Linked DNA regions of Pelagibaculum spongiae. The protein of the gene in region 1 interacts with the protein of each later gene in a pairwise test. Links are inferred from orthologs where the notes say so. Each region holds a gene or a part of one and is shown in the gene's direction. Other genes may lie near its edges. The genes, in order: DC094_RS11190 and ung.

The links.
Region 2: the proteins of DC094_RS11190 (region 1) and ung interact in binary tests that used the Escherichia coli proteins (3 or more experiments, as listed by UniProt). The link is inferred for Pelagibaculum spongiae from one-to-one orthologs.

The regions. Positions count from the first base shown.
Region 1 is NZ_QDDL01000004.1:87,294-98,359, forward strand. The notes cover bases 7,469-10,448. They hold DC094_RS11190 (N-6 DNA methylase), read left to right. Parts: upstream 7,469-8,161; coding sequence 8,162-9,736; downstream 9,737-10,448. Other genes in these bases: hsdR (EcoAI/FtnUII family type I restriction enzme subunit R), read left to right, coding at 7,469-7,994; DC094_RS11195 (restriction endonuclease subunit S), read left to right, coding at 9,895-10,448. Outside these bases: DC094_RS11160 (alanine/glycine:cation symporter family protein), read left to right, coding at 1-241; DC094_RS11165 (universal stress protein), read right to left, coding at 713-1,192; DC094_RS11170 (YebC/PmpR family DNA-binding transcriptional regulator), read left to right, coding at 1,514-2,230; DC094_RS11175 (esterase/lipase family protein), read left to right, coding at 2,534-4,312; DC094_RS11180 (hypothetical protein), read left to right, coding at 4,309-5,334; more of hsdR, read left to right, coding at 5,559-7,468; more of DC094_RS11195, read left to right, coding at 10,449-11,066. UniProt on the Escherichia coli protein: The subtype gamma methyltransferase (M) subunit of a type I restriction enzyme. The M and S subunits together form a methyltransferase (MTase) that methylates A-2 on the top and A-3 on the bottom strand of the sequence 5'-AACN(6)GTGC-3'.
Region 2 is NZ_QDDL01000011.1:112,303-123,374, forward strand. The notes cover bases 2,849-5,834. They hold ung (uracil-DNA glycosylase), read left to right. Parts: upstream 2,849-4,000; coding sequence 4,001-4,669; downstream 4,670-5,834. Other genes in these bases: DC094_RS19160 (gamma carbonic anhydrase family protein), read right to left, coding at 2,897-3,427; DC094_RS19165 (DUF6586 family protein), read right to left, coding at 3,427-4,056; DC094_RS19175 (PA1571 family protein), read right to left, coding at 4,685-4,918; pta (phosphate acetyltransferase), read left to right, coding at 5,186-5,834. Outside these bases: DC094_RS19145 (sensor histidine kinase), read right to left, coding at 1-505; DC094_RS19150 (response regulator), read right to left, coding at 589-1,842; DC094_RS19155 (MBL fold metallo-hydrolase), read right to left, coding at 1,981-2,814; more of pta, read left to right, coding at 5,835-7,297; DC094_RS19185 (TIGR01777 family oxidoreductase), read right to left, coding at 7,393-8,286; DC094_RS19195 (universal stress protein), read left to right, coding at 8,759-9,658; DC094_RS19200 (hypothetical protein), read right to left, coding at 9,963-10,700. UniProt on the Escherichia coli protein: Excises uracil residues from the DNA which can arise as a result of misincorporation of dUMP residues by DNA polymerase or due to deamination of cytosine.

The DNA.
Region 1 (11,066 bases):
TAAGGTTTACAGCTTGATCGTTATGGTCTTCATCGTACTGGGCTGTACTTTGAAAGTGGAGCTAGTATGGCAGTTGGCCGACATGTTTAACGGTTTAATGGTTCTGCCTAACCTAATTGGTCTGCTGATTCTGGCCAAGGTGGTTAGCAAATACCTGAAAGATTTTGAAGTTGATTTCCTGGAAAAAGGTGAGTCTAAATTGGCTCAGCAACCAGTGCCAGCTGAAGTAAAAGAGAGCTAATTTATCTGACGCTTAGATAAATTAACCGGGCCAGCAAATGAATTGCTGGTCCGGTTTTTTTTGTTCTTTTTAATGATAAACCATACCGTCAAGTTGCGTTTTTCGGTTGTTTTATTTCGTTGCTGAATGCCCGCAAGCCATTAAAAATAATCAATAACAGAAAGAATAATAAAATGCGATATAGTAGAGGCGCATTGACGGTTATAAATCCTATATGAAAATAGCGCCTGAATGTTTTGGATTTTTTTTCTGGCTATCTGGCGTAGAATTTATCGTGAGGTGGAGCATGCATTTAACCAGCGAATTGATTGATGTGGGTAGTGTGCTGTGTGGTGGCAGGCGAGCAGCTTTTTGAAAGAAATAGAAATATCGAATTAAAACCGATGGTATCGAAAGAGGCTGCTTGAAATACAATTTGAATTACCGCTAAGCAAATTGAGCGTAGCGGTAATCGGCATTCTATCAGAATGCTTAGCTGTTTTTTAATGGCACCAGCAAAACGGGAATTTCAGAAAGCTGGGTGATTTCCCGAGCGGTGTTGCCAATCAGCATGGCGCTTAAACCCGACCGAGCGTGACTGCCCATAATAATCATGTCGGCGGATAGCTGCTTAGCAGAATTAAGAATTAAGGTGGTGGCGCGTTCTTCCTCGCAAATCACTTCAGCTGGCGCTGCTACGCCAGTAATTTTGGCCATGTGCTCACTATAAAACTGCTTCATTTGTTGCCGGAGGTCTTGCAGCAGTTTTTGGCGGTTTTGCTTGAAATTACTACGGGCATCTAAAGGCAGATAATTTTCGATAATGGCATTGCCAAAAGAACCGACTGGCTCGCAGGCATACACCAGAATCAATTCAGCTTGATGTGTGCTGGCCATTTCTGCAGCAGCTTTAGCAATGCTGACGCTACTGGCATCCAGCGTTAAAGGGAGCAAAATCCGCTTGATCTTCATTCTGGCAATCCTGTGACAAAAACCTGCTTTCACCCTAGCAGGTGTCGCTTTATATTTCTGAAAATTGCCGAATTGGTTTGACCTAAATCAGCGGCTAGGTAGAAGTGACTAGCGCAAAAACGCAGTTTTTGAATAATTCTTACTACGAATGAAAGAGATCGGCTGCACTAGAGATCGCTAAAGCAAGCGTTAAGCGCCATCTGACAGCAGCTGTAGACCACAGAGTTGCTGGCAGAGATCAGCTTCAATGGCACAAGAGGTTTATTTGACCGGGTGGTGACGGTAGAATCGGCGCCATAGTTTTTCTAATGAGAGATCGCAATGGGTCGCGCCTACCAAAACCGCAAAGAATCAATGGCCAAAACGTCTGACGCCAAGGCAAAGGTTTACAGCCGATATGGACGTGAAATATACGTCTGCGCTAAATCTGGTGGTTTGGATCCTAATGGCAACCTGGCATTGCGAAGCCTGATTGAACGTGCCAAGAAAGACCAAGTGCCAACGCACGTTATCGACAAAGCAATCAAAAAAGCGGAAGGCGGCAAGGGCGAAGATTTCCAGCCAGCACGTTATGAAGGTTACGGACCTGGCGGTAGCATGGTGATTGTTGAGTGCCTGACCGACAACACTAACCGTACTTTTGGTGATGTGCGTTTATGCTTCACTAAAAATAACTGCAAGATCGGCACCCAAGGTTGCGTCAGCCACCTGTTCGATCACAGCGCTATTTTGAGCTACAGCGGCGAAGATGAAGACCAAGCGCTGGAAGCTTTAATGGAACAAGATGTCGATGTTACCGACGTTGAATGTGAAGATGGTAAAATCACCGCATTTGTACCGCACACAGAATTTTTCAAAGCCAAGCAAGCATTAATTGACGTGATTGGTGAAATTGATTTCGATATTGAAGAAATCCAATTTATCCCTCAAACCACCGCACCTATTTCGGGTGAAGATATTGAAGTGATGGATAAATTCCTCGATATGTTAAACGACTGTGACGATGTACAGCGGGTTTATCATAACGCTGAGTATTAATTCAGTAATTGATGGCTGATGATTAATGTAGTCACACCGGCATCCTGCCTCCTTGTGACATACATATGTCCCTGTAAATAAAACCGCACCTGAGAAATTGGCTGCGGTTTTTTTTGTTTTAAAAAATCATATCTCTATATTCAAAATCGTCACTTCAACACACAGAAAAATAAAGAAGAGCCGATCTTTCAGAAATATAGGGTTAATGTCGCACAAAATGTGTAGGCAATTTCCTAACGACTTTTTTTGCTGGTAGCTCTAAAGTAATTGTTCCTGAAAATATCTGTATCAAGGATGATGCATATGCATTCTCATTATGGTGTGCCATGCAGTTGTAAGCGAAAAAGTGTGGTCGGGATTGTTTTTGTCCCCGGAATTATGGGCAGCAGGTTGTTTAATCGCCAAGAAAGTGAGGTTGTCTGGGATCCCGCCGTTGGGATGGGTGATCATCCAACTGGCTGGTTGTTGGAAAAATTGGAGCAGCAAAATCAAAACCGAAAGCTGCGTTTGAAGTATCTAGTTGACTACAAAAGTAAGTCTCGGAGTGCAAATAGCTCGAAAACGATTGGCGAGAGAACAAAAGAATATCTAGAAGTCGCCGACAAACAAAAATATCACGTATCTGCTGTAGCCCGAGAGCAGGAAGCTCAGTGGCAAAAGAGCCGTAAGGGTGAGTTCTTATGGAATATTTTGAGCCTAGCATTTAAAGATGCCAAAGGGCGTAAAGAAATGCTGGTGCACAAGAATGCATCTTCATTGGTTCGGGATGATGAATTGCTCAGTGTTGACCAAGGAACTGATGAGTATTTTAAAATCCATACTTCAGTTAAGCCTTCTCGAATTGTCCAGCGCAGGCAGCAAGGCTGGGGCGAAGTATCTTGGGGCAGTTATGGCAAGTTTCTAAGCTGGTTAGATAGCTGGATATCTTCAGAGTTAGGTTATCAGTTTTATAATTGGAGTTTTGCAACCTATGCCGTTGGTTATAACTGGATGCAAAGTAATCGAAAATCTGGGCAGCGGCTAAAAACACGAATTGATGAAATCAGACAAGAGCTGGCCGTTGAACATCAGGTCGAGCCAGCCAATGTAAAAATCATTGTGATAAGTCACTCGATGGGTGGCTTTGTCGCCCGTTCTGCAGCAGTTCTGGAGAATGCTGATATTGATACAGTTATTCATGGTGCCATGCCTACCGATGGCAGTCCGGCCACTTATGTTAATGCGCGCAGTGGTTATGGAATGCCAGCCGGTGTTGCTTTGGGGATGAATGCAGCTGAAGTAACAGCGATATTAGGTTTTTGCCAAGGTGGGCTGGAATTGCTGCCTAATCAGCATTATCGAGATGCCAAAGGTAATTCTGACTGGCTAAAAATAGAAGTTGAGGGGCAGGAAACACTGTCTATCAACAAAGATTTTCCAGGTGAGAAAATCTATGATTTTTATAAAGACTTATCGCAATGGTATAGCTTGATTCAGCCTGAGTTGCTTGTTCCAAGAAGCAGAGTGTCAATTAAAAATCTGGTAAAGCATCATCGAAAAAGAATAGATTCTACAGAGAAATTTCATTTAGATCTCTCAGATTATTATCATTTTAATACTCGGTTGCTCTATGGGGTGAATGAGAATATGCCTTCCTATGATCAATGCGTCTGGTCTGCGCAGCAAAGCCCTAAAGGAAAGCCTTATGAATGGAAAATTGTTGCGGATCAGAATTATGGCTTTTCCTTTGGTGAAGGTGAAATCTCTCTGGCAGATTCTCAGTCTATTAAAGATTATCAACAGCGATTAAAAAATGCAGACCGCTCGGCGATATTCGATGAGGGTAAACGGCTACAAATTATGAGAGCGGTTGGCCCGCTAAATAGCCATATCTTTCAAATTAAGCCAGCCAGTGCCCCGGGTGATGCAACGGTTCATAGTGGCGCAGGCACGCACCCTAATTTACTAAATAGTCATAAATTTCCAATGAAATTAGATCAGGAACATCAGCTGTTTTTTGATAGCGATGATGTCATGGTCAAAGTCTCAGAATTGTTGTGGCAACAAGCCGACCGCTTTGACAAGGAGAGTAAAGGATTATGATAAAAAAAATAATGCTTGTTTTGTTGGCTGCCAGTTTGATGGCCGGTTGTGTATCGAAAAGGACTGTGGATATGCCATTTTCTCATTTATTTAAAGAAGTCTGTGTAGGTCGTTATCAAATTGAATTGCCTATAGATTTAGAATACTACAATTCATTGTATAAAGACGGTAGTCTGACTTTTGATATTCGGGATGGTAGGAATCGGTCGGGAAAAAGTGGACTTTACAGCTATGATAACGCCGCGCAATTATGGATAGAAAATACGGAGCTCAAGAGTTCAGAGCGAATTGGAGAAGCTTTAACGTATTATGAGGATTATAAAAGCGGACTGGACCTGATAACCAGTTATGATTTTTTTGATCAAGGTGGGCCATATGAGGGTTATATATTGGATGCCTATGGTCTAAGAAAATTTTCAGATCATAAATATGCTATTGAAGTTTCCGCACCAACCGAAGAATATGAAAGCCATGATCGTCAATATAAAAACAAATATGCCGAAATTGTAAAAACTTTTTCTGATAGGGCACTGCTTTTCAAACACCAGGCTTGGCCACATAATCAGCTCGGTGTTTGTATTAATAACGATATATTAATGAATACTGCAAATGCTTTGCCAGATGAGTATTTAAGCGTGATGCATTCCAATGGAAAGCGAACCAGTTTTCGTTTTGTATTTGAAGCTTACTCTGCTGATAGGCGAGAGTATCTGCAGCAAACAATGGATCATGAAACGGGTATTATTCGCTATTTTGCCAGTGAGCGCTTTTCAGTAGCAGGTCGCAGCGGTCGTTTGCTGATAAGCCCGGGTCGCTACAGCGAAAAAGAGTTGCAATTTAAATGGGTGGCCAGTAGCCCTGAGGCAGGTTCAACTCGATTTCCTTATATGGAAATTCGTGGCAAAGTTCGAATTGATGAGTATCCGGAATTACACGCTGCTGGGATGACCAATGAAGCGTTTTTAGTGTTACTGCTAGATGGCATGAAAGTTCGTGACAATGGCTTGGTCGGCACCCGCTGATAATGCATTGCCAGATGCTGTCAAAATGGCCGGTTTAAGCCACCACAAAGCTGCGTGATGATCAGTTTCACGCAGCCTTTGTCGGTTGACTATTGCCGCGTACTACTCATATCAACCTTCGCCTGATTTCTACTTTAGTCCAGTCGCTTAACCCGTAAACTCGTGCCACAATGACCGCTAATTTAGAGGCGTCAGTTTTGGCGATTGCGCAGGGCAGCGAGTCTATGAGTCACCACGGTATTGATAAATCGAAGCTTTCTGAAACCGATATCATCAGCAAGTTTGTGCTGCCTGCGATCAAAGATGTCGGCTGGGACGATCTAACCCAGATTCGCCAAGAAGTAAAACTGCGTGATGGCAAGGTGGTGGTGCGAGGTACAGTCGCATCGCGGTTGAAAGTGAAGTCTGCAGATATCGTGCTCTACCATAAACCCAGCATGCCGCTAGCGGTAATAGAAGCCAAAGCCAACAAACATGAAATGGGCAAAGGCATGCAGCAAGGGTTAGATTATGCCCGGCTGCTTGATGTGCCGTTTGTGTTTGCAACCAATGGCGATGGTTTTATCTTTCACGACAAAACTGGCCTTTGTAACGCAACGCTAGAAACCCAAATTGCATTGGAAGACTTTCCAACGCCTGAGCAACTGTGGCAAAAGTTTTGTATTTGGAAGGGCTATACCGAACAGCAACTGCCAATTATCACCCAAGATTATTACGACGATGATAGCGGAAAAACCCCGCGTTATTACCAGCTGCAAGCCATCAATAAAACCATAGAAGCGGTTTCATCGGGGCAAGATCGAGCGCTATTAGTCATGGCGACCGGCACCGGTAAAACCTACACCGCATTTCAAATTATTTGGCGATTATGGAAAGCTAAAAATAAAAGACGGATTTTGTTTTTAGCCGACCGAACCGCACTAATCGAACAAACCAAAAAGGGTGACTTTCAACCTTTTGGCACCGCGATGACCTGGTCAAAAAATAGAACAGTTGACCCGGCATTTGAAATTCACCTTGGGTTATATCAAGCGCTGACCGGGCCAGAAGAACATCAAAAAGCCTACAAACAGGTTTCGCCAGATTTTTTTGATTTGATTGTTATCGACGAGTGCCACCGTGGCAGTGCCGCAGAAGACAGTGCTTGGCGGGAAATTCTCGATTACTTTTCTAGTGCGACTCAAATCGGTTTAACCGCCACACCGAAAGAAACCAATGAAGTGTCTAATATCGATTACTTCGGTGATCCGGTTTATACCTACTCACTGAAAGAAGGTATTGAAGACGGTTTCCTCGCGCCTTACAAAGTGGTGCGGGTGGATATCGATATTGACCTGCAAGGCTGGCGACCCACTAAAGGTCAGGTGGATAAAAATAACGAAATTATTGACGACCGAATTTATAATCAAAAAGATTTCGACCGCAGCATGGTAATTGATGAGCGCACCCATTTAGTTGCGCAAACCATTACCAACTATTTAAAACGTACTGACCCGATGGCGAAAACCATCGTTTTCTGCAACGACATTGACCACGCCGATAGAATGCGCCGGGCTTTAATTAATTTAAACCCTGAGCAATATCAGAAAAATGAAAAATATGTAATGAAAATTACCGGTGATGATGAACTGGGTAAAGCGCAGTTAGAAAATTTCACCAATCCGAAAAAAGCCTATCCGGTAATTACTACTACATCGGAATTAATGACCACCGGTATTGATGCAAAAACCTGTAAGCTAGTGGTGTTAGACCAGAACATTCAGTCAATGACCAAGTTCAAACAAATCATTGGTCGTGGCACTCGAATTGATGATAAGTACAACAAGCTTTGGTTCACCATTCTCGATTTCAAAAAAGCCACAGAACTGTTTGCCGATGAACGCTTTGATGGTGAACCGGTAAAAATTATCAATACCACGCCAGCGGAAGTTGAAGACCCAGACGTTAATATTGAAGGTGACGATTACACGCCAACTGAGATAGATGGTTCGGAATTGATTCATGAAATTCCGCCTGAAGCTGATGGTGGTTTTAACAATTCAAATGATCAGCCATGGACAGATTTTGAGCCGACAGACGATCAAGAAGTAAAAATCACTAAATTCCATGTTAACGGCGTGACGGTAAAAGTAATGGCTGAGCGAGTGCAGTACTATGACACCGATGGCAAACTGGTCACCGAGTCCTTTAAGGATTACACCAAAAAGGCACTGAAAAAACAGTTTGCTTCGTTAGATGAATTCACCAAAAAATGGAATGATAGCGAACGTAAGCAAGCCATTATAGATGAGTTAGAAACTGCCGGAGTGCTGTGGGATGCGCTTGAACAAGAAGTTGGCAAGGCGCTAGATCCTTTCGATTTGATCTGCCATGTAGTGTATGATCAGCCGCCGCTAACCCGCCGCGAGCGGGCGGATAATGTGAAAAAGCGCAATTATTTCACACGTTATTCAGAAACCGCTCAAATGGTACTGAGTAATTTGTTAGAGAAATATGCCGATGTCGGAGTGCAAGAAATTGAGAATAAAAACATTCTCAAGCTAGAGCCTTTTAGCGAGATTGGTCGACCGATTGAAATCGTTAAAAAAGGTTTTGGCAAACCGGCCGATTATGAGCAAGCCCTCACCGAGCTAGAAGCTGAAATCTATCGTATCGGTTAGTATGAGCTGAAAAGTAGATTAGAAAAGCACTCCGCCTTCTGACAATTCAAATAGATCGGATGGCGTTATATTGATTCAGTCTGGTTTTCGTAGCCTGGGTAAGCTTCAGGCGCACCCGGGGTTTTCAGGGTGTTTTATATGTTCCAAAGCCCTTAGGTTCTCTGGCAATGAAAAAATGTCAGATGGCGCTGCGCTTATCTAACCTACGAAATAATCACCCATTTTTAAATATTTACCAAGAGAACATCATGTCGATCAGTGCAACCATTAAATCCATTCAAGATATTATGCGTAAAGATGCCGGTGTTGACGGTGATGCGCAGCGCTTAGGTCAAATGTCATGGCTGTTATTTCTTAAAGTGTTTGACGCCCAAGAACAAGAGCTGGAATTTGAGCAAGATAATCATTATCGAATGCCAATTCCTGAACAATACCTATGGCGCAACTGGGCGGCAGACAGCCAAGGCATTACCGGCGATGATTTATTGCAGTTTATTAATGACAAGTTATTTCCGGAATTAAAAAACCTAATTGCGCCCATCGACACCAATCCGCGTGGCCATGTGGTAAAAGCCGCTTTTTCTGACGCATTTAATTACATGAAAAACGGTACCTTGCTGCGTCAGGTAATTAATAAATTAAATGATATTGATTTCACCGACTCCAAAGAACGCCATTTATTCGGTGATATTTACGAGCAGATATTAAGAGATCTGCAAAGTGCCGGTAATGCCGGTGAGTTTTATACTCCGCGTGCCGTCACCCGCTTTATGATTGACCGAATTAACCCGCAACTGGGTGAAACCATTCTTGACCCGGCCTGTGGCACCGGCGGTTTTCTGGCCTGCGCCATGGACCATTTAAAAAGCCAGGTAAAAACCACCGAAGACCATAAAACCCTGCAAAAACAGATTTACGGTGTTGAGAAAAAACAATTGCCGCATTTGTTATGTACCACCAATATGCTGTTGCATGGTATTGAAGTGCCGGTGAATATTCGCCACGGTAATACCTTGAGTAAATCCTTGTCTAGCTGGGATGACCATATCGATATTATCGTCACCAACCCGCCGTTTGGTGGCACAGAAGAAGACGGAATTGAAAAGAATTTCCCAGCGGAAATGCGCACTAGGGAAACCGCCGATTTATTCTTGCAATTAATTGTCGAAGTATTGGCCGATGGTGGCTCTGCCGCGGTAGTACTGCCCGATGGCACCTTGTTTGGCGAGGGCGTAAAAACCAAAATCAAAAAGCTACTCACCGAAGAGTGCAACCTGCACACCATCGTGCGCCTGCCCAACGGCGTATTTAATCCCTACACTGGCATTAAAACCAATATTTTATTCTTTACCAAAGGCGATGGTTCTAAAGAGAAAGCCACTAAAGAGACCTGGTTCTACGAGCACCCGTATCCGGAAGGCGTAAAGAACTACAGCAAAACCAAACCGATGAAGTTTGAAGAGTTCAAAGCCGAACAACAATGGTGGGGCGATGAAGCTGACGGTTTTGCCGCACGGGTTGAGAACGAACAGGCATGGAAAGTCAGCATTGATGAGATCATCAAACGCAACTTCAACCTCGATATCAAGAACCCTCACGTTGGCGAAATCATCAGTCACGACCCCGATGAATTGCTCGCAGAATACGCCCAGCAACAGGAACAGATTCACGGTTTGCTGGATCAGTTGAAGGGGATTCTGGGTGCTGCACTAACTAACGATTCTGCCAAAGGTGCAAACTAATGGCTGCTGTAGAGCAACTGATTACTGACAATATTGCTACTTGGGCGCAGGCGGTGCAGAAGCGTAACGCCACTGGCCGAGGTTCCAGCAAGAAGATTGAGCTGTATGGCATCAAAAAACTGCGTGCTCTGATTCTGGAGCTGGCGGTTCGAGGTAAGTTGGTACCTCAAGATTCTGAGGATGAACCGGCTTCTGTTTTGTTGGAACGGATTGCTGCTGAGAAGAAACTGCTGGTTAAAGAGAAAAAGATCAAAAAGCAAAAAGAATTATCAACAATTTCTGAGAGTGACAAGCCATTTGAGTTACCGCAAAACTGGAAGTTTTGTCGATTAAACGATTTAACCATTGCTGCTGAAGCAGGTTGGAGTCCTCAATGTGAATTACACCCAAGGGAAGGTAATAACTGGGGTGTTTTGAAGGTAAGTGCGGTTACGTGGGGAGTATATAAGCCAAAAGAAAATAAAGAATTACCTCAAGCGCTAGAACCTCGCCCCAAATACGAGGTGAAAAGTGGTGACTTTCTTATCTCAAGGGCGAATACCGCAGAGCTTGTGGCTAAGGCTGTTGTAGTGCCAGAAAATGCTCCAAAGTACTTGATGATGAGTGACAAAATTATTCGATTCCAATTTTCAAAAACAGTATCAAGTCATTACATAAATTTAGTAAATAACAGCATGTTTTCTCGTAGCTATTATGCGCAGGTTGCAGGTGGCACAAGTAGCTCCATGAAAAACGTTTCTCAAGGTCAAGTGCGGAACCTTATTGTTGCTCTTCCTCCACTCGCAGAACAACACCGCATAGTCACCAAAGTCAACGAACTCATGTCCCTGTGCGACCAGCTGGAACAGCAAACCGAAACCAGCCTCACCGCCCACACATCACTGGTAGAAAACCTGCTCGCCACACTCACCAGCAGCACCGATGCCGCCGAACTGGAACAGAACTGGCACCGCATTGCCGAACACTTCACCACTCTGTTCACCACAGAATCCAGCATCGACCAGCTCAAACAAACCGTGCTGCAACTGGCGGTAATGGGCAAGCTGGTACCTCAAGACCCGAACGATCAACCTGCGTCTGTACTGCTGGAAAAAATTGCTGCTGAAAAGGAGCAATTGATCAAAGAGAAGAAGATTAAGAAGCAGAAAGCGTTGCCGCCGATTGGGGAGGATGAAAAGCCGTTTGGGTTGCCTGATGGGTGGGAGTGGAGTCGTTTTTCTGAAGTTGCGTATTCGCGGTTAGGTAAAATGCTCGACAAAGCAAAGGACCAAGGTGAATCGAAAAAGTATTTACGAAATACGAATGTCCAATGGCAAAAAATTGACCTGTT
Region 2 (11,072 bases), on another replicon or contig:
ACTGATCAGCATCGAAACCCGGCCCATCATCTTCTACCAGAATTTCGACTCCGCCTTGTACGCTATGAACCCGTACAAACAAACGGCGAAAAGCGTAGCGCATTGCATTATTTAACAAATTAAATACCACGCTAGATAATAACGCATGGTCAAAGCTGGCTTCTAGCATATCGTCACATTCAATATCTAATGTAACGCCTCGACGCAGTAAATCATTACGAACTGGCAATACCGCTTCTTCGATCATGTCTAAAACAGGTTGTTCGATACGCTGCGGTAAATAATCACCTTGCTCTAATCGATACAGGCCAATCAACCGGGTAAGCGTTTGATTAATTTTTAGCGACTGAAGCCGTAAATCTTCTAATGAAGTTTTTTGATCATCTCGGCAGTTTTGTAGCAATTCGTCAGTTTCAGCTACCAGTAGCGCCAAACCATTTTTAGCATCGTGCACTGCACCGGTCATTAATCCCAACCAGTCCAGGCCCTTTCCATTACCTTGCATAATGAGTGCCTCCGCTCTTATTTGGCTATATATTAGTTTCGCATTTTTGGTAAAAACAAGCGCTCGTTATCATTCTACTTCGCTCAAGCTACCTGCGTTTTTTTCAACAGTGCATCAGCTTGATCATCAAAGCCCAACCCTCTAAATGCTTCAACCATCGATGCTTTTAAATCAGGATTTAATTCAGCTTCATAATGAATCAAATGCTGTTCTGCGCGACGGACAAAATCTGAACAGTCAGTATTTCCTAACTCTTGCTCAACCAAACCTTCAACTAACCAAGCTTGCGCTTGAATATCATGAAAACCACTATAAATTTTTCTTAGGTCACGGAACAATTTTGGCACATCAGCCAAACCACGAACCATATTCAAGCCACCTTCCACCTGAGAGCGGCTCACTAACACCCAAGCTCGGCGGTAATAATCATCAGGGGAACGATGTACTGAGTGAACCCCCAATTGAACGGCACGCTTCCAAGCTCGATCTGCTACCTGCCAATCTTCATTTCGCTCAGCCGCTTCCGCTAGCATTCTCTGGCGCAAAATTGCTTTGGGAGAGATCTGGATGCCACTTTGAAAAACTTTTTGGGCATCTTCATAATTTTCACATGCCATATGAATTTTGCCTAACCAGTCATAGCTTTCAACCATTCGCGGATATTGAGCAATCGTTTTGCGCAGGATTTTTTCAGCTTCTTCGTATTGCTGTAATTGAAACAAACTACGCGCTAAACCAAGGGTTGCCCAAGGCAAAGGCTTTTCTTGCAAAACCATCTGATATAAATCGGCAGCTTTTTGATATTCACCTAACAAATAAAGCACCTGGCCTTTGGTTTTATGCACCATTGGTGCTAAAGCTGGTTTGCTGGCGATTAATTCATCACATAAAGCAATCGCTTTAGAATAGTTTTGCTGGTCAAGTGCTTGGTCAATCGCACACAAAACCTGCTTACGCTTTAATGACCGGGTCACCCGCAAATGAAGCGCGTCTTTACTAAAGGGCTTGGTTAAATATCCGTCAGGTTGGTACTCCAAGGCACCCATCACCATTTCACTAGTATTTTCAGCAGTTACCATTAGGTATATCGAGTTGTGCGGCAGTAATTGCTTGTGCCGCACCTCCTCTAGAATTTGCTGGCCATCTTTATTGTCACCAAGATTGTAGTCAGATAGAACTAAATCATAACGTTTCTTCTGCAGCAGGGAGATGGCTTTTTCACCATCAGAAGCCTGATCGATAGAAGCGACGCCTAACTGTTCCAACATCCGGCGAATCGCCTGACGAAAATCGGCAAAATCGTCTACTACTAATACTTGCAGATCAGACAACTGCATATCAAAACGCACCCCGAGCTTTATAATATCGACAAAATATCACGACATTGGCAGCAAAATGCATTGTCTACGGGCAAGCGTTTGATCATTGTGCAGCCTACAGCCGATCAAAGGTCAGAAAAACGCTATTTTGTCAGGTTAACGGTGGTGCAATTGGCTTACCGGACAGTCATGAACCAAAGCTCGAATCATATTGACCTTATTGAAGTGCCCCCGAGAAAGCAGGCTAAGAAATTCTTCTTTGCCCAATAACTGTCGACTGATTTCCCGAGAAGCCAAACCGGTTTGGTATAGCCTTTGAGCCTCACCTTGCAGTTCAAGCAAATATTCCAATTTACTTTTTATCGCAGCTGGTCCATTTTCAACCATTCCTTTATGTGAGCAAAATAGCGTTTGGAAATCCTGCTTTAATAAATTGCGCAGACTTTCTATTTCCTGACCTGGATTTTCATCTTCGGTCAAAAAACGCGGCCGGGACGCTACATAAACATCACCACTAAACAGCCAGCCTCGCTGGGGCTCAATAAAGCAAGTCATGTCCGGACTATGCCCCGGAGAATGGAGTGGCTGAAGGCTGAAATCACCGGACTGACTGGTCATATTCTGCGGTTGAAAATCTTCTGCTTTAAATCGCTCTGGCTTACCCCAGACCATCCGCCGATACCATTGAACGGCAAAACCTTGCTCCAAATCTTTATGCGCCGCTGGATGCGCATGCACCGGACAATTAAAGTGCTTGCCAATCTTCGCGCCATTGCCACAATGATCTTCGTGATGATGGGTAATTAACAGCCGGGAAATAGCGCGTTCTTTAAGAAAACGCTGCACGTATTTCCACTGATTAGGCGGCCCGGCATCTACTACCAGGTCTCCCAAACGGTAAACAATACAGCTGGTATTTATTTTTTTTTGAAATCGCCCAACACGTAACGATTCCAGCCCATTAAAATGACTACGAGAAATAACTGCCACAAGCAAACTCCAGCCACTTAACCATTCAACTTTTCAAAGCTAACGGTGCGCAACTTTTTTTGTTTTTATAACGCCAGCAATATCAGTACGGATATTCCTGCTCATTTAACTGATCTTTATATTTAGCTGATTTTTCAATGTAGCTTTCTGATGATTTTTGTAGCTGAGCTTTTTCCTGATCACTTAAAGGTCGTACTACTTTTGCTGGCGCACCGAGCACCAACGAACCATCAGGTATTTGCTGGCCTTCGGTAACCAACGCATGGGCACCAACTAAACAATGAGCACCAATTTTTGCACCATTGAGCACTGTGGCATGAATGCCTATCAAGCTATGCTCGCCGATATCACAACCATGTAACATTGCTTGATGACCCACCGTTACGCCCTTGGCTAAAGTCAGTGCAAAACCCGGGTCGGTATGCAGCACACAGCCATCTTGAACATTACTGCCTTGGCCTATGACAATGGGTGCATTATCAGCACGTAACACTGCATTAAACCAAATACTAGTTTGCGGCTTTAATTGCACATCGCCAATCAATTTTGCGCCCGGAGCCACCCAACTTTGTGGGTCTAGCTGGGGCTGCTTTCCATCAATTTGATAAATCATCAATACTCCCTTAATCCTTCCCTAGCGCGTTGAATATACAGATCAACCGACTGCAAACATCCTGCTAGTTGTTCTGAGGTCAGCGCAGGCGAACTGGTAGCAACAATCATTTGCTCTGTTGCGGTATCTACTTGTGAAATCTGATGATATTTAACGCTTAACAAGCTATACCAACTGTGCTCATCTGCAGAGAAGACCATTAGTTCATTCACCGCCGGGGCAGCTCTTCCCTGGGCTTTTAATGCCTGGGCTAAATGCTCTGCAGATAACTGCTGCGCCGAAGCACCGGCAGCATAGAGTTCATTTAACTCCTGCAGGAAATGCTGCAAACCCCCATATAAATGAAACACTACTGCTTCTTCTAAAGCTTGGCGCTGCAAATTAGCTTGGGCAGGTTCTATCATTTGCATCAGCATGCGAGCCATATGCAGCTGTTGTCGAGATCGAAGCGAGACGGCTTGAGACATAAATTCTTCATACCCAAAATGAAATCGATTGACCAGAAATATCCAGCCTCTATTATTCTCTGCGCTTAAGACCATTTGCCATAGTGAGACAGAGACGATGACAAGAATGCCGACATGGGGCCAATTACTCAAGTCTGAGGAAATTGCTCCGACTATGGCCAAAATCAAAAGCTTCCTTGATCAAGAGCGGGCCGCTGGAAAAGTTATTTTTCCACCACAGGCCGCTACTTTTTTTGCATTGCAAGCTGCGCCTTTTGACCAAATTAAGGTGGTTATTCTTGGCCAAGATCCTTACCACGGCCCAAATCAGGCACATGGCCTATGTTTTTCAGTGGCACCGGGGGTAAAAACCCCACCGTCTTTGAAGAACATCTATAAAGAGCAAGCAGCGGATCTTGGCATTACTCAGCCGGCACATGGCCACCTCAGCCGTTGGGCAGAACAAGGAATTTTAATGCTCAATACGGTTTTGAGTGTTGAAGCGGGCAACGCCCACTCCCATGCCAAAATTGGCTGGGAAGTAGTCACTGATTTTCTAATTAAAACGCTGGGAGAACATCATCACGGTTTGGTGTTTATGCTGTGGGGAAGCCATGCCCAGAAAAAGGCACAGCTATTAGATGAGCAAAAGCACCATCTGTTAATGTCTGCCCACCCATCGCCACTGTCAGCTTATCGTGGATTTTTAGGTAATCGACATTTTAGTCAGTGCAATGCCTTACTAGTCGAGCAAGGCAAAGCACCTATTGATTGGCAACTTCCGCAAACCGGCTAGCAACCTTTCTCATTATTATTTTTCGGCGTCTGATGAATGTTGATCAGATGCCTTTTGTTGCTTTTCTTCTTGCTCTGATTTTTCTGGATAGGTCCACTGCTTATCAAGTTCGTTACAGGCTTTTTTGATCATTTTGTCTGTAATTGGAACTTCATTACCATCTTCATCAACTATTGCCGCACCGAATACCTCGGTTTCAACTGCATCTAACTCTTCCGGTGTAGCTGACGCTGTTTTCCCTTTCTTCATTTTGACTCCCCGTTTGGGACATAATTTACAGATTATGTAATTCAAAAACTTCTAATGGCAGCAATGACTTCCGCCAGACTGGCAAATTGACCTTGGACACGTTTTCTACAAGGTAAAATCTCGTTGAACTGATAAGGTTAAGCTACAACATTCAAGTTGATAATAGCGCTCTTCTGATATCCATCGACAGTATTACCTAGCAGGTAATCTGCACCGTGATGCCGAGCACCAAAACTAACCATTTTAAACTTTTTTGAGGTTGCAGTTATGCCTTATACCCTCTTTGTGGCACCTGTTGGCGCAGGTACTGGGCTCACTTCAGTAAGCTTGGGGCTACTCAGAGCCTTTGACCGACTGGGTTTGCGCGTTGCCTTTTTAAAACCAGTCGGTCAGCCGGGTGTTCCGATTGAAGAAGCTGATCGTTCTTGTCATTTTGTCCGCAGCATGATGTCTCTGCAACCACCAGAGCCAATTTCCGCTGAACGGATGGAAACCCTGATGGGCCAAGGCAAACGTAACCAATTAATGGAACACATTGTTGAGTTACATGCCAAAGTAAGCAAAAACGCAGACGTCGTAATTGTCGAAGGTCTAGTGCCTGTTCCTGGCTACAGCTTCAGCTTACGCCTGAATGCTGAAATCGCCAGCTGCCTAAATGCTGAAATGCTGCTATCGACTTCTTTTGCAGATAAGGGTGTTGATAGCTATTTCCGTCAATTGGAAATTGCAGCTCGCGTTTATCGCAGCGTTGAGAACGATACCATCGCTGGCTGGACAGTTAATAAACTACCTAAAGGCTTTAAAGCCGATCACAATCTTGCCGATATCAATGAAGTGAATCAGTTCTTCCAAAACAAGGCTGATGAAACTTCCGATCAAGGCATGAAGTGCCTTGGCGTGATTCCTTTTACCCGCAGCTTGGTTGCACCTCGCCCTGCGGATGTTGCCCGATTAATTAATGCCGAAATCATTAATGCTGGTGATATCAACAATCGACGCATCAAACGCACGGTTATTTTCGCCCGCCAAGTAGCCAACCAAGGTCAGGAAATGATCGCAGGTACGTTACTGGTTACACCGGGTGATCGTGAAGATGTCATTATGGCTGCTTGTTTGGCTGCCTTTAATGGCATTCCTCTGGCAGGCATTCTGTTGACCGACGGCCAGCGTCCATCCGGTACGGTTCTGGACTTATGCCAGAAAGCCATGGCGACCGGCTTACCGGTAATGGCAGTTGATCTGGAATTGCACGATACAGTCAATCGTCTGGAAGAACTGGAAAATGAAGTTCCTAAAGATGACCGCGAGCGCATGGACCAGGTAATGGAACACATGGCTAGCCACTTCGATAGTGAATGGCTGAGACAGCGCTGCCAAATGAGCCATAACGCTCGTCTGTCACCGCCGGCTTTCCGCTACCAGCTTATCGAAAAAGCGCGTGCGGCCAACAAGCGCATTGTACTACCTGAAGGCGAAGATCCTCGTACATTGCAAGCAGCTTGTATTGCTCAAAAGCGCGGCATTGCTCGTTGTGTACTGTTAGGTGATCCAGAAAAAATTCATCAAATCGCTAAAGGTCATTACATCAAGCTCGACCCGGAAATTGAGATCATCAATCCTCTGGACGTGCTTGAAGAATACGTCGAGCCGCTATTTGAGCTGCGTAAGCACAAAGGCATGACACCTGATCGTGCGCGTGAATATCTGCATGATGAAGTAGTTCTTGGCACTATGATGCTGGCTAAAAATGGTGTTGATGGCTTGGTAAGTGGCGCAATCCACACCACCGCCGACACAATTCGCCCAGCATTGCAGCTGATTAAAACTGCCCCAGAGTGCAAGGCTGTTTCTTCAGTATTCTTTATGCTGCTACCTGAACAGGTATTGGTATATGGCGACTGTGCAGTCAACCCAGATCCAGATGCAGAAACCCTGGCAGATATCGCAATTCAGAGTGCCAATTCAGCGGAAATTTTTGGCATTGAGCCACGGGTCGCCATGATCAGTTACTCTACTGGCTCATCTGGTGGTGGCTCTGATGTTGAAAAAGTTCGCGAAGCTACCAGGATTGCCCGTGAGCGTCGCCCTGATTTGTTAATTGACGGGCCATTGCAATATGACGCCGCTGCAATTGCCAGCGTCGCCAAGGGCAAAGCACCAAACAGCCCCGTTGCTGGTCGCGCAACCGTATTCGTATTCCCAGATTTGAATACGGGTAACACCACTTACAAAGCAGTTCAGCGAAGCGCACACGTAGTGAGCGTTGGTCCAATGCTGCAGGGCTTGAACAAGCCAGTGAACGACTTATCCCGCGGCGCAATGGTTGAAGATATTGTTTTCACCATCGCATTAACCGCAATTCAAGCAATTGATAAGTAAATAATTGCTTGGAATGTTCACTTCAGCTTTTTGCTGATTGTGAAGCAAAATAAAGCGGCGACCTGTTAATTCTGGTCGCCGTTTTATTTTTCAATCTATAAAATATCTTGTAGCGCTTTATCTAATTCTTCATAAACAAAGTGATAACCAGCTGACTGCGCCTTTTGCGGCAAAACTCTTTGACCGCTAATTAATAGTGTCGCCATTTCACCAAAAGCGCCTTTTAAGAACCAGCTAGGTAAATGGGCAATTGCCGGGCGATTTAATTTTTTTGCCAAAACACGGGTAAATTGACTGTTCATTACAGATGTTGGTGCCGTTGCATTTATTGGCCCGCTAATTGTTGGATGATCAATTAAAAAAAGGATCAACCCCAGCATATCTTCCATATGGATCCACGACATCCACTGAGCACCATCACCCATCCGACCGCCAGCACCCATTTTAAAGGGCAGTAACATCCGCTTAAGAAAACCACCATCCTTACCAATCACCAATCCGGTTCTTAATAAGCACAAGCGAACCCCTAAATCTTCTAACGGCTTTGCGGTATCTTCCCATTGCTGACAGAGCCTGTGGGTAAACTCATTTCGCGGTTTGGACTGTTCATCCAATTGCTGACTACCTTGATCACCATACCAACCAATTGCCGAGCCACTAATAAACACCGTTGGTTTATAACTCGCCTGTTTTACCCAATCGACTAATTTTTGAGTGGTCTGTATTCGGCTATCGATTAGCTGCTGCTTACGAGATGAGCTCCAGCGTTTATCGGCAATCCCTTCACCCGCTAGATTAACTACTGCCTGAAAATTTATATTGTCAGGAATCGGCGCATCAATATTGATACCGATAACGGATGAACCGCAGAGCTGCGTCACTTTTTCTGGCTGGCGAGACAACACCCAAAGCTGATGACCTTGAGTAGTCAACCGATGGCATAACGCCTTACCAATAAAACCGGTACCACCCGAAATCAAAATATTCATGCAATCACTCCTGCTTACCATTCTTGTTACACAGCTCGTTTATTGTCTATTTTGCGGGAAGATCAAAGAGCACCAACCAAACTCGCTCAACCACAACCACAACCACTGATTTTTACACCTAAACCACTTCAAGGTGCAGGATTCAACTGGAAGCCGCTTGAGTATATGAGCCAAGGTTGGTTTACTATTTACCAGCACTTCCGATTGCTTTGGATATATATTATTGGCACATTTACTGGTTTACCGTGCAAAATTTCAGAAAATTGTCAGCGACTGATTCATCAGACAATGCAGCCCAGCAATAGTATTGCAAAGTTTTTCAAAGTCAGGTGTTTGACTAATTTTATAACCCTAGCAACAGAATCTTTGCCAAAGCGGTTTTCGCTTAGGCAATAGGTGTTATTATCCATATTAACAACAATAAGAAATTTCCTGACAGAGGCTGAAGCGATTCATCCTTAGGAGGTAAAACATGAATACCTATAGCAAGATTCTGGTAGTGATTGACCCTGAATTAGAACAGCACCCTTCGCTAAACAAAGCGGTTCATCTGGCAAAGCAATACCAAGCCAAACTCGAACTATTCATTAGTGATTACGACCCCTTGCTAGCCACCAGCTATCTGTTTGATGCCCCTTCACTAGAACGCGCAACTCAAACCTTGCATAACCGTCACTGTAAATTGTTAGAACGCATGGCTGACTCGATTCGTCAGCAAGGTATAGAAACCACCTGCGATGTACGTTGGCAACAACGTCCCGCAGATTGCATTCTTGATAAAGCCGAAGAATCAGGTGCAGATCTAATTGTTCGCTGCAGTCACCCTAATGATGGCCAAGATCTTCCTTTCAGTCATACCGATTGGGATCTGATTCGTGAAGCCAGCGTTCCGCTGTTATTAGTGAAACATCAGCCATGGCAAGCATCACCCAAGATATTGGTTGCGATAGATCCAATGCATACCCGGGCAGAAAGCATCAAGCTTGAACAGAAACTGTTGGGCGAAGGTACTGCATTAGCTGAGAAGTTATCCGGTGAAGTTCATGCGTTGCATGCTTTTGATCCAAGTAAACTGGAAATGCATATTGAAGCTGGCGTCATCCGCTTCCCTGATACGCCAGGCCATATTCGCGAATTGCACAAAGCCGCTTTTGCAGAGACCATCAAGCAATCGTCAATTGACCCAGCCAACCAACATTTATTGGAAGCCGTGCCAGAAAAAGGCATTGTCGATTTTGCTAAGAAAAATAGCTATGACATCACAGTTATGGGCGCGATCTCTCGTTCTGCGATTGAGCGAGTATTAATTGGCCATACTGCAGAAAAAATCTTGGAAAAAATCAGCAGTGATTTATTAATTATTAAGCCATAAATCAATTAAATACTGCAGGCAAAAAAATGAGGTCGGACGGGCCAACCTCGAATGGGGGGGAGAATAAAACATTAAGTTCTGCGAACAGAAACATGTAAATAAATATAGCAGGGCTTTGTTCTCTCACCTCATTCTGAGTAGACCGTTTGTCTGTATTTAATGATAGGATTCATAAACCCCAGTTATCTCTGGGGTTTCGTCAAAACTAACGAATAAATCAATAAAATAAATAGTACTATTGGTTTGCTAGTAACGACAATTAAAATGAAAACTGCTTTAATAAGCGATCATTTAACTGGTTAACCTAGAAATAACATTCGGCAAAAAAGCGCTTTCTGGCACGGCAAGTATCTGCTGTAGAATTACCGCAACGCTTTTCTAATAGCGACATAAAACTACCTTGTAACTTCATCGCATGCGGAAATATAAGATAAACTGCATGAATGAAAACCGACGCACATCCTTGCAGCACTTTACTGACCATTCGAAACGGATTCATATAGTCACAGTTTATCGTCAGTAAACCGCCTTCAGAACGACACAAGCAAAAACTCCCAATTAACTTGCCGTCAGCTTTCAGCTCCAGCAAATTTCCTTGTGCCTCAACTGAAAGCGTCTCATTCAGTTCAGGGTTAAATCTCTGATAAGTTTGCTTAGCACCCACATCAGACTGACCTAGCCAGAGCAGTGGGATTTGATAAAACTCACTTCGTTTGATCCCAAAGCTCAATCCAGATGAATCTATTTCCTGAGCAAACAGTTTACCAGTCAAAGATTTCATCGGTAACAAAATTGACTGGTATCGAGTGAAGTGAACAAAGAAATGGTCCAGCGCCAACAACAACAAACGACTATCTGGCTCATCACCAGGAAAGGTAATCCGCCCAGAAGTTGCTGACCAAATAGAAAGTTGAATAGTTTGCCATGATTGACCGCGCCATCTAACGCAAATTTCTGATTGGTCTGAAGCTGTTGCTTTTAATTCTGCAACCGCTTCAAGGCCTGGCCATTTTACTGAGACAATTTCGACTGCTTCGATCATTCGGCGAACCTGTTATAAAGTTTGACCTAGATCATTCTAATCGCGACACCTTAAAACTCTAGCTTATATTGATAAGCGTCAAATTTTAGCTGGCTAACTGTCAAATTTTGCAATAACTGGGAACTAAAGCCGATATTTGTCACACTTTAATTTCGACCAACAACAAAAATGACAAACTTTAGAAATATGTCACTTAATTTGGTATGACAAATTTAGTGACCTAGCCCAAACATGATGGTTTGCGCCTAATGTTTTCTATTTTCCGATGATTTAGATCAAGTTGTAAAATGGTAAAACCATTACATTAGATCTGGCGATAAATTTGATTTGTCGCTGAACAGCCGTTAAGTCGGCTGATCGTGTGCTGATGAT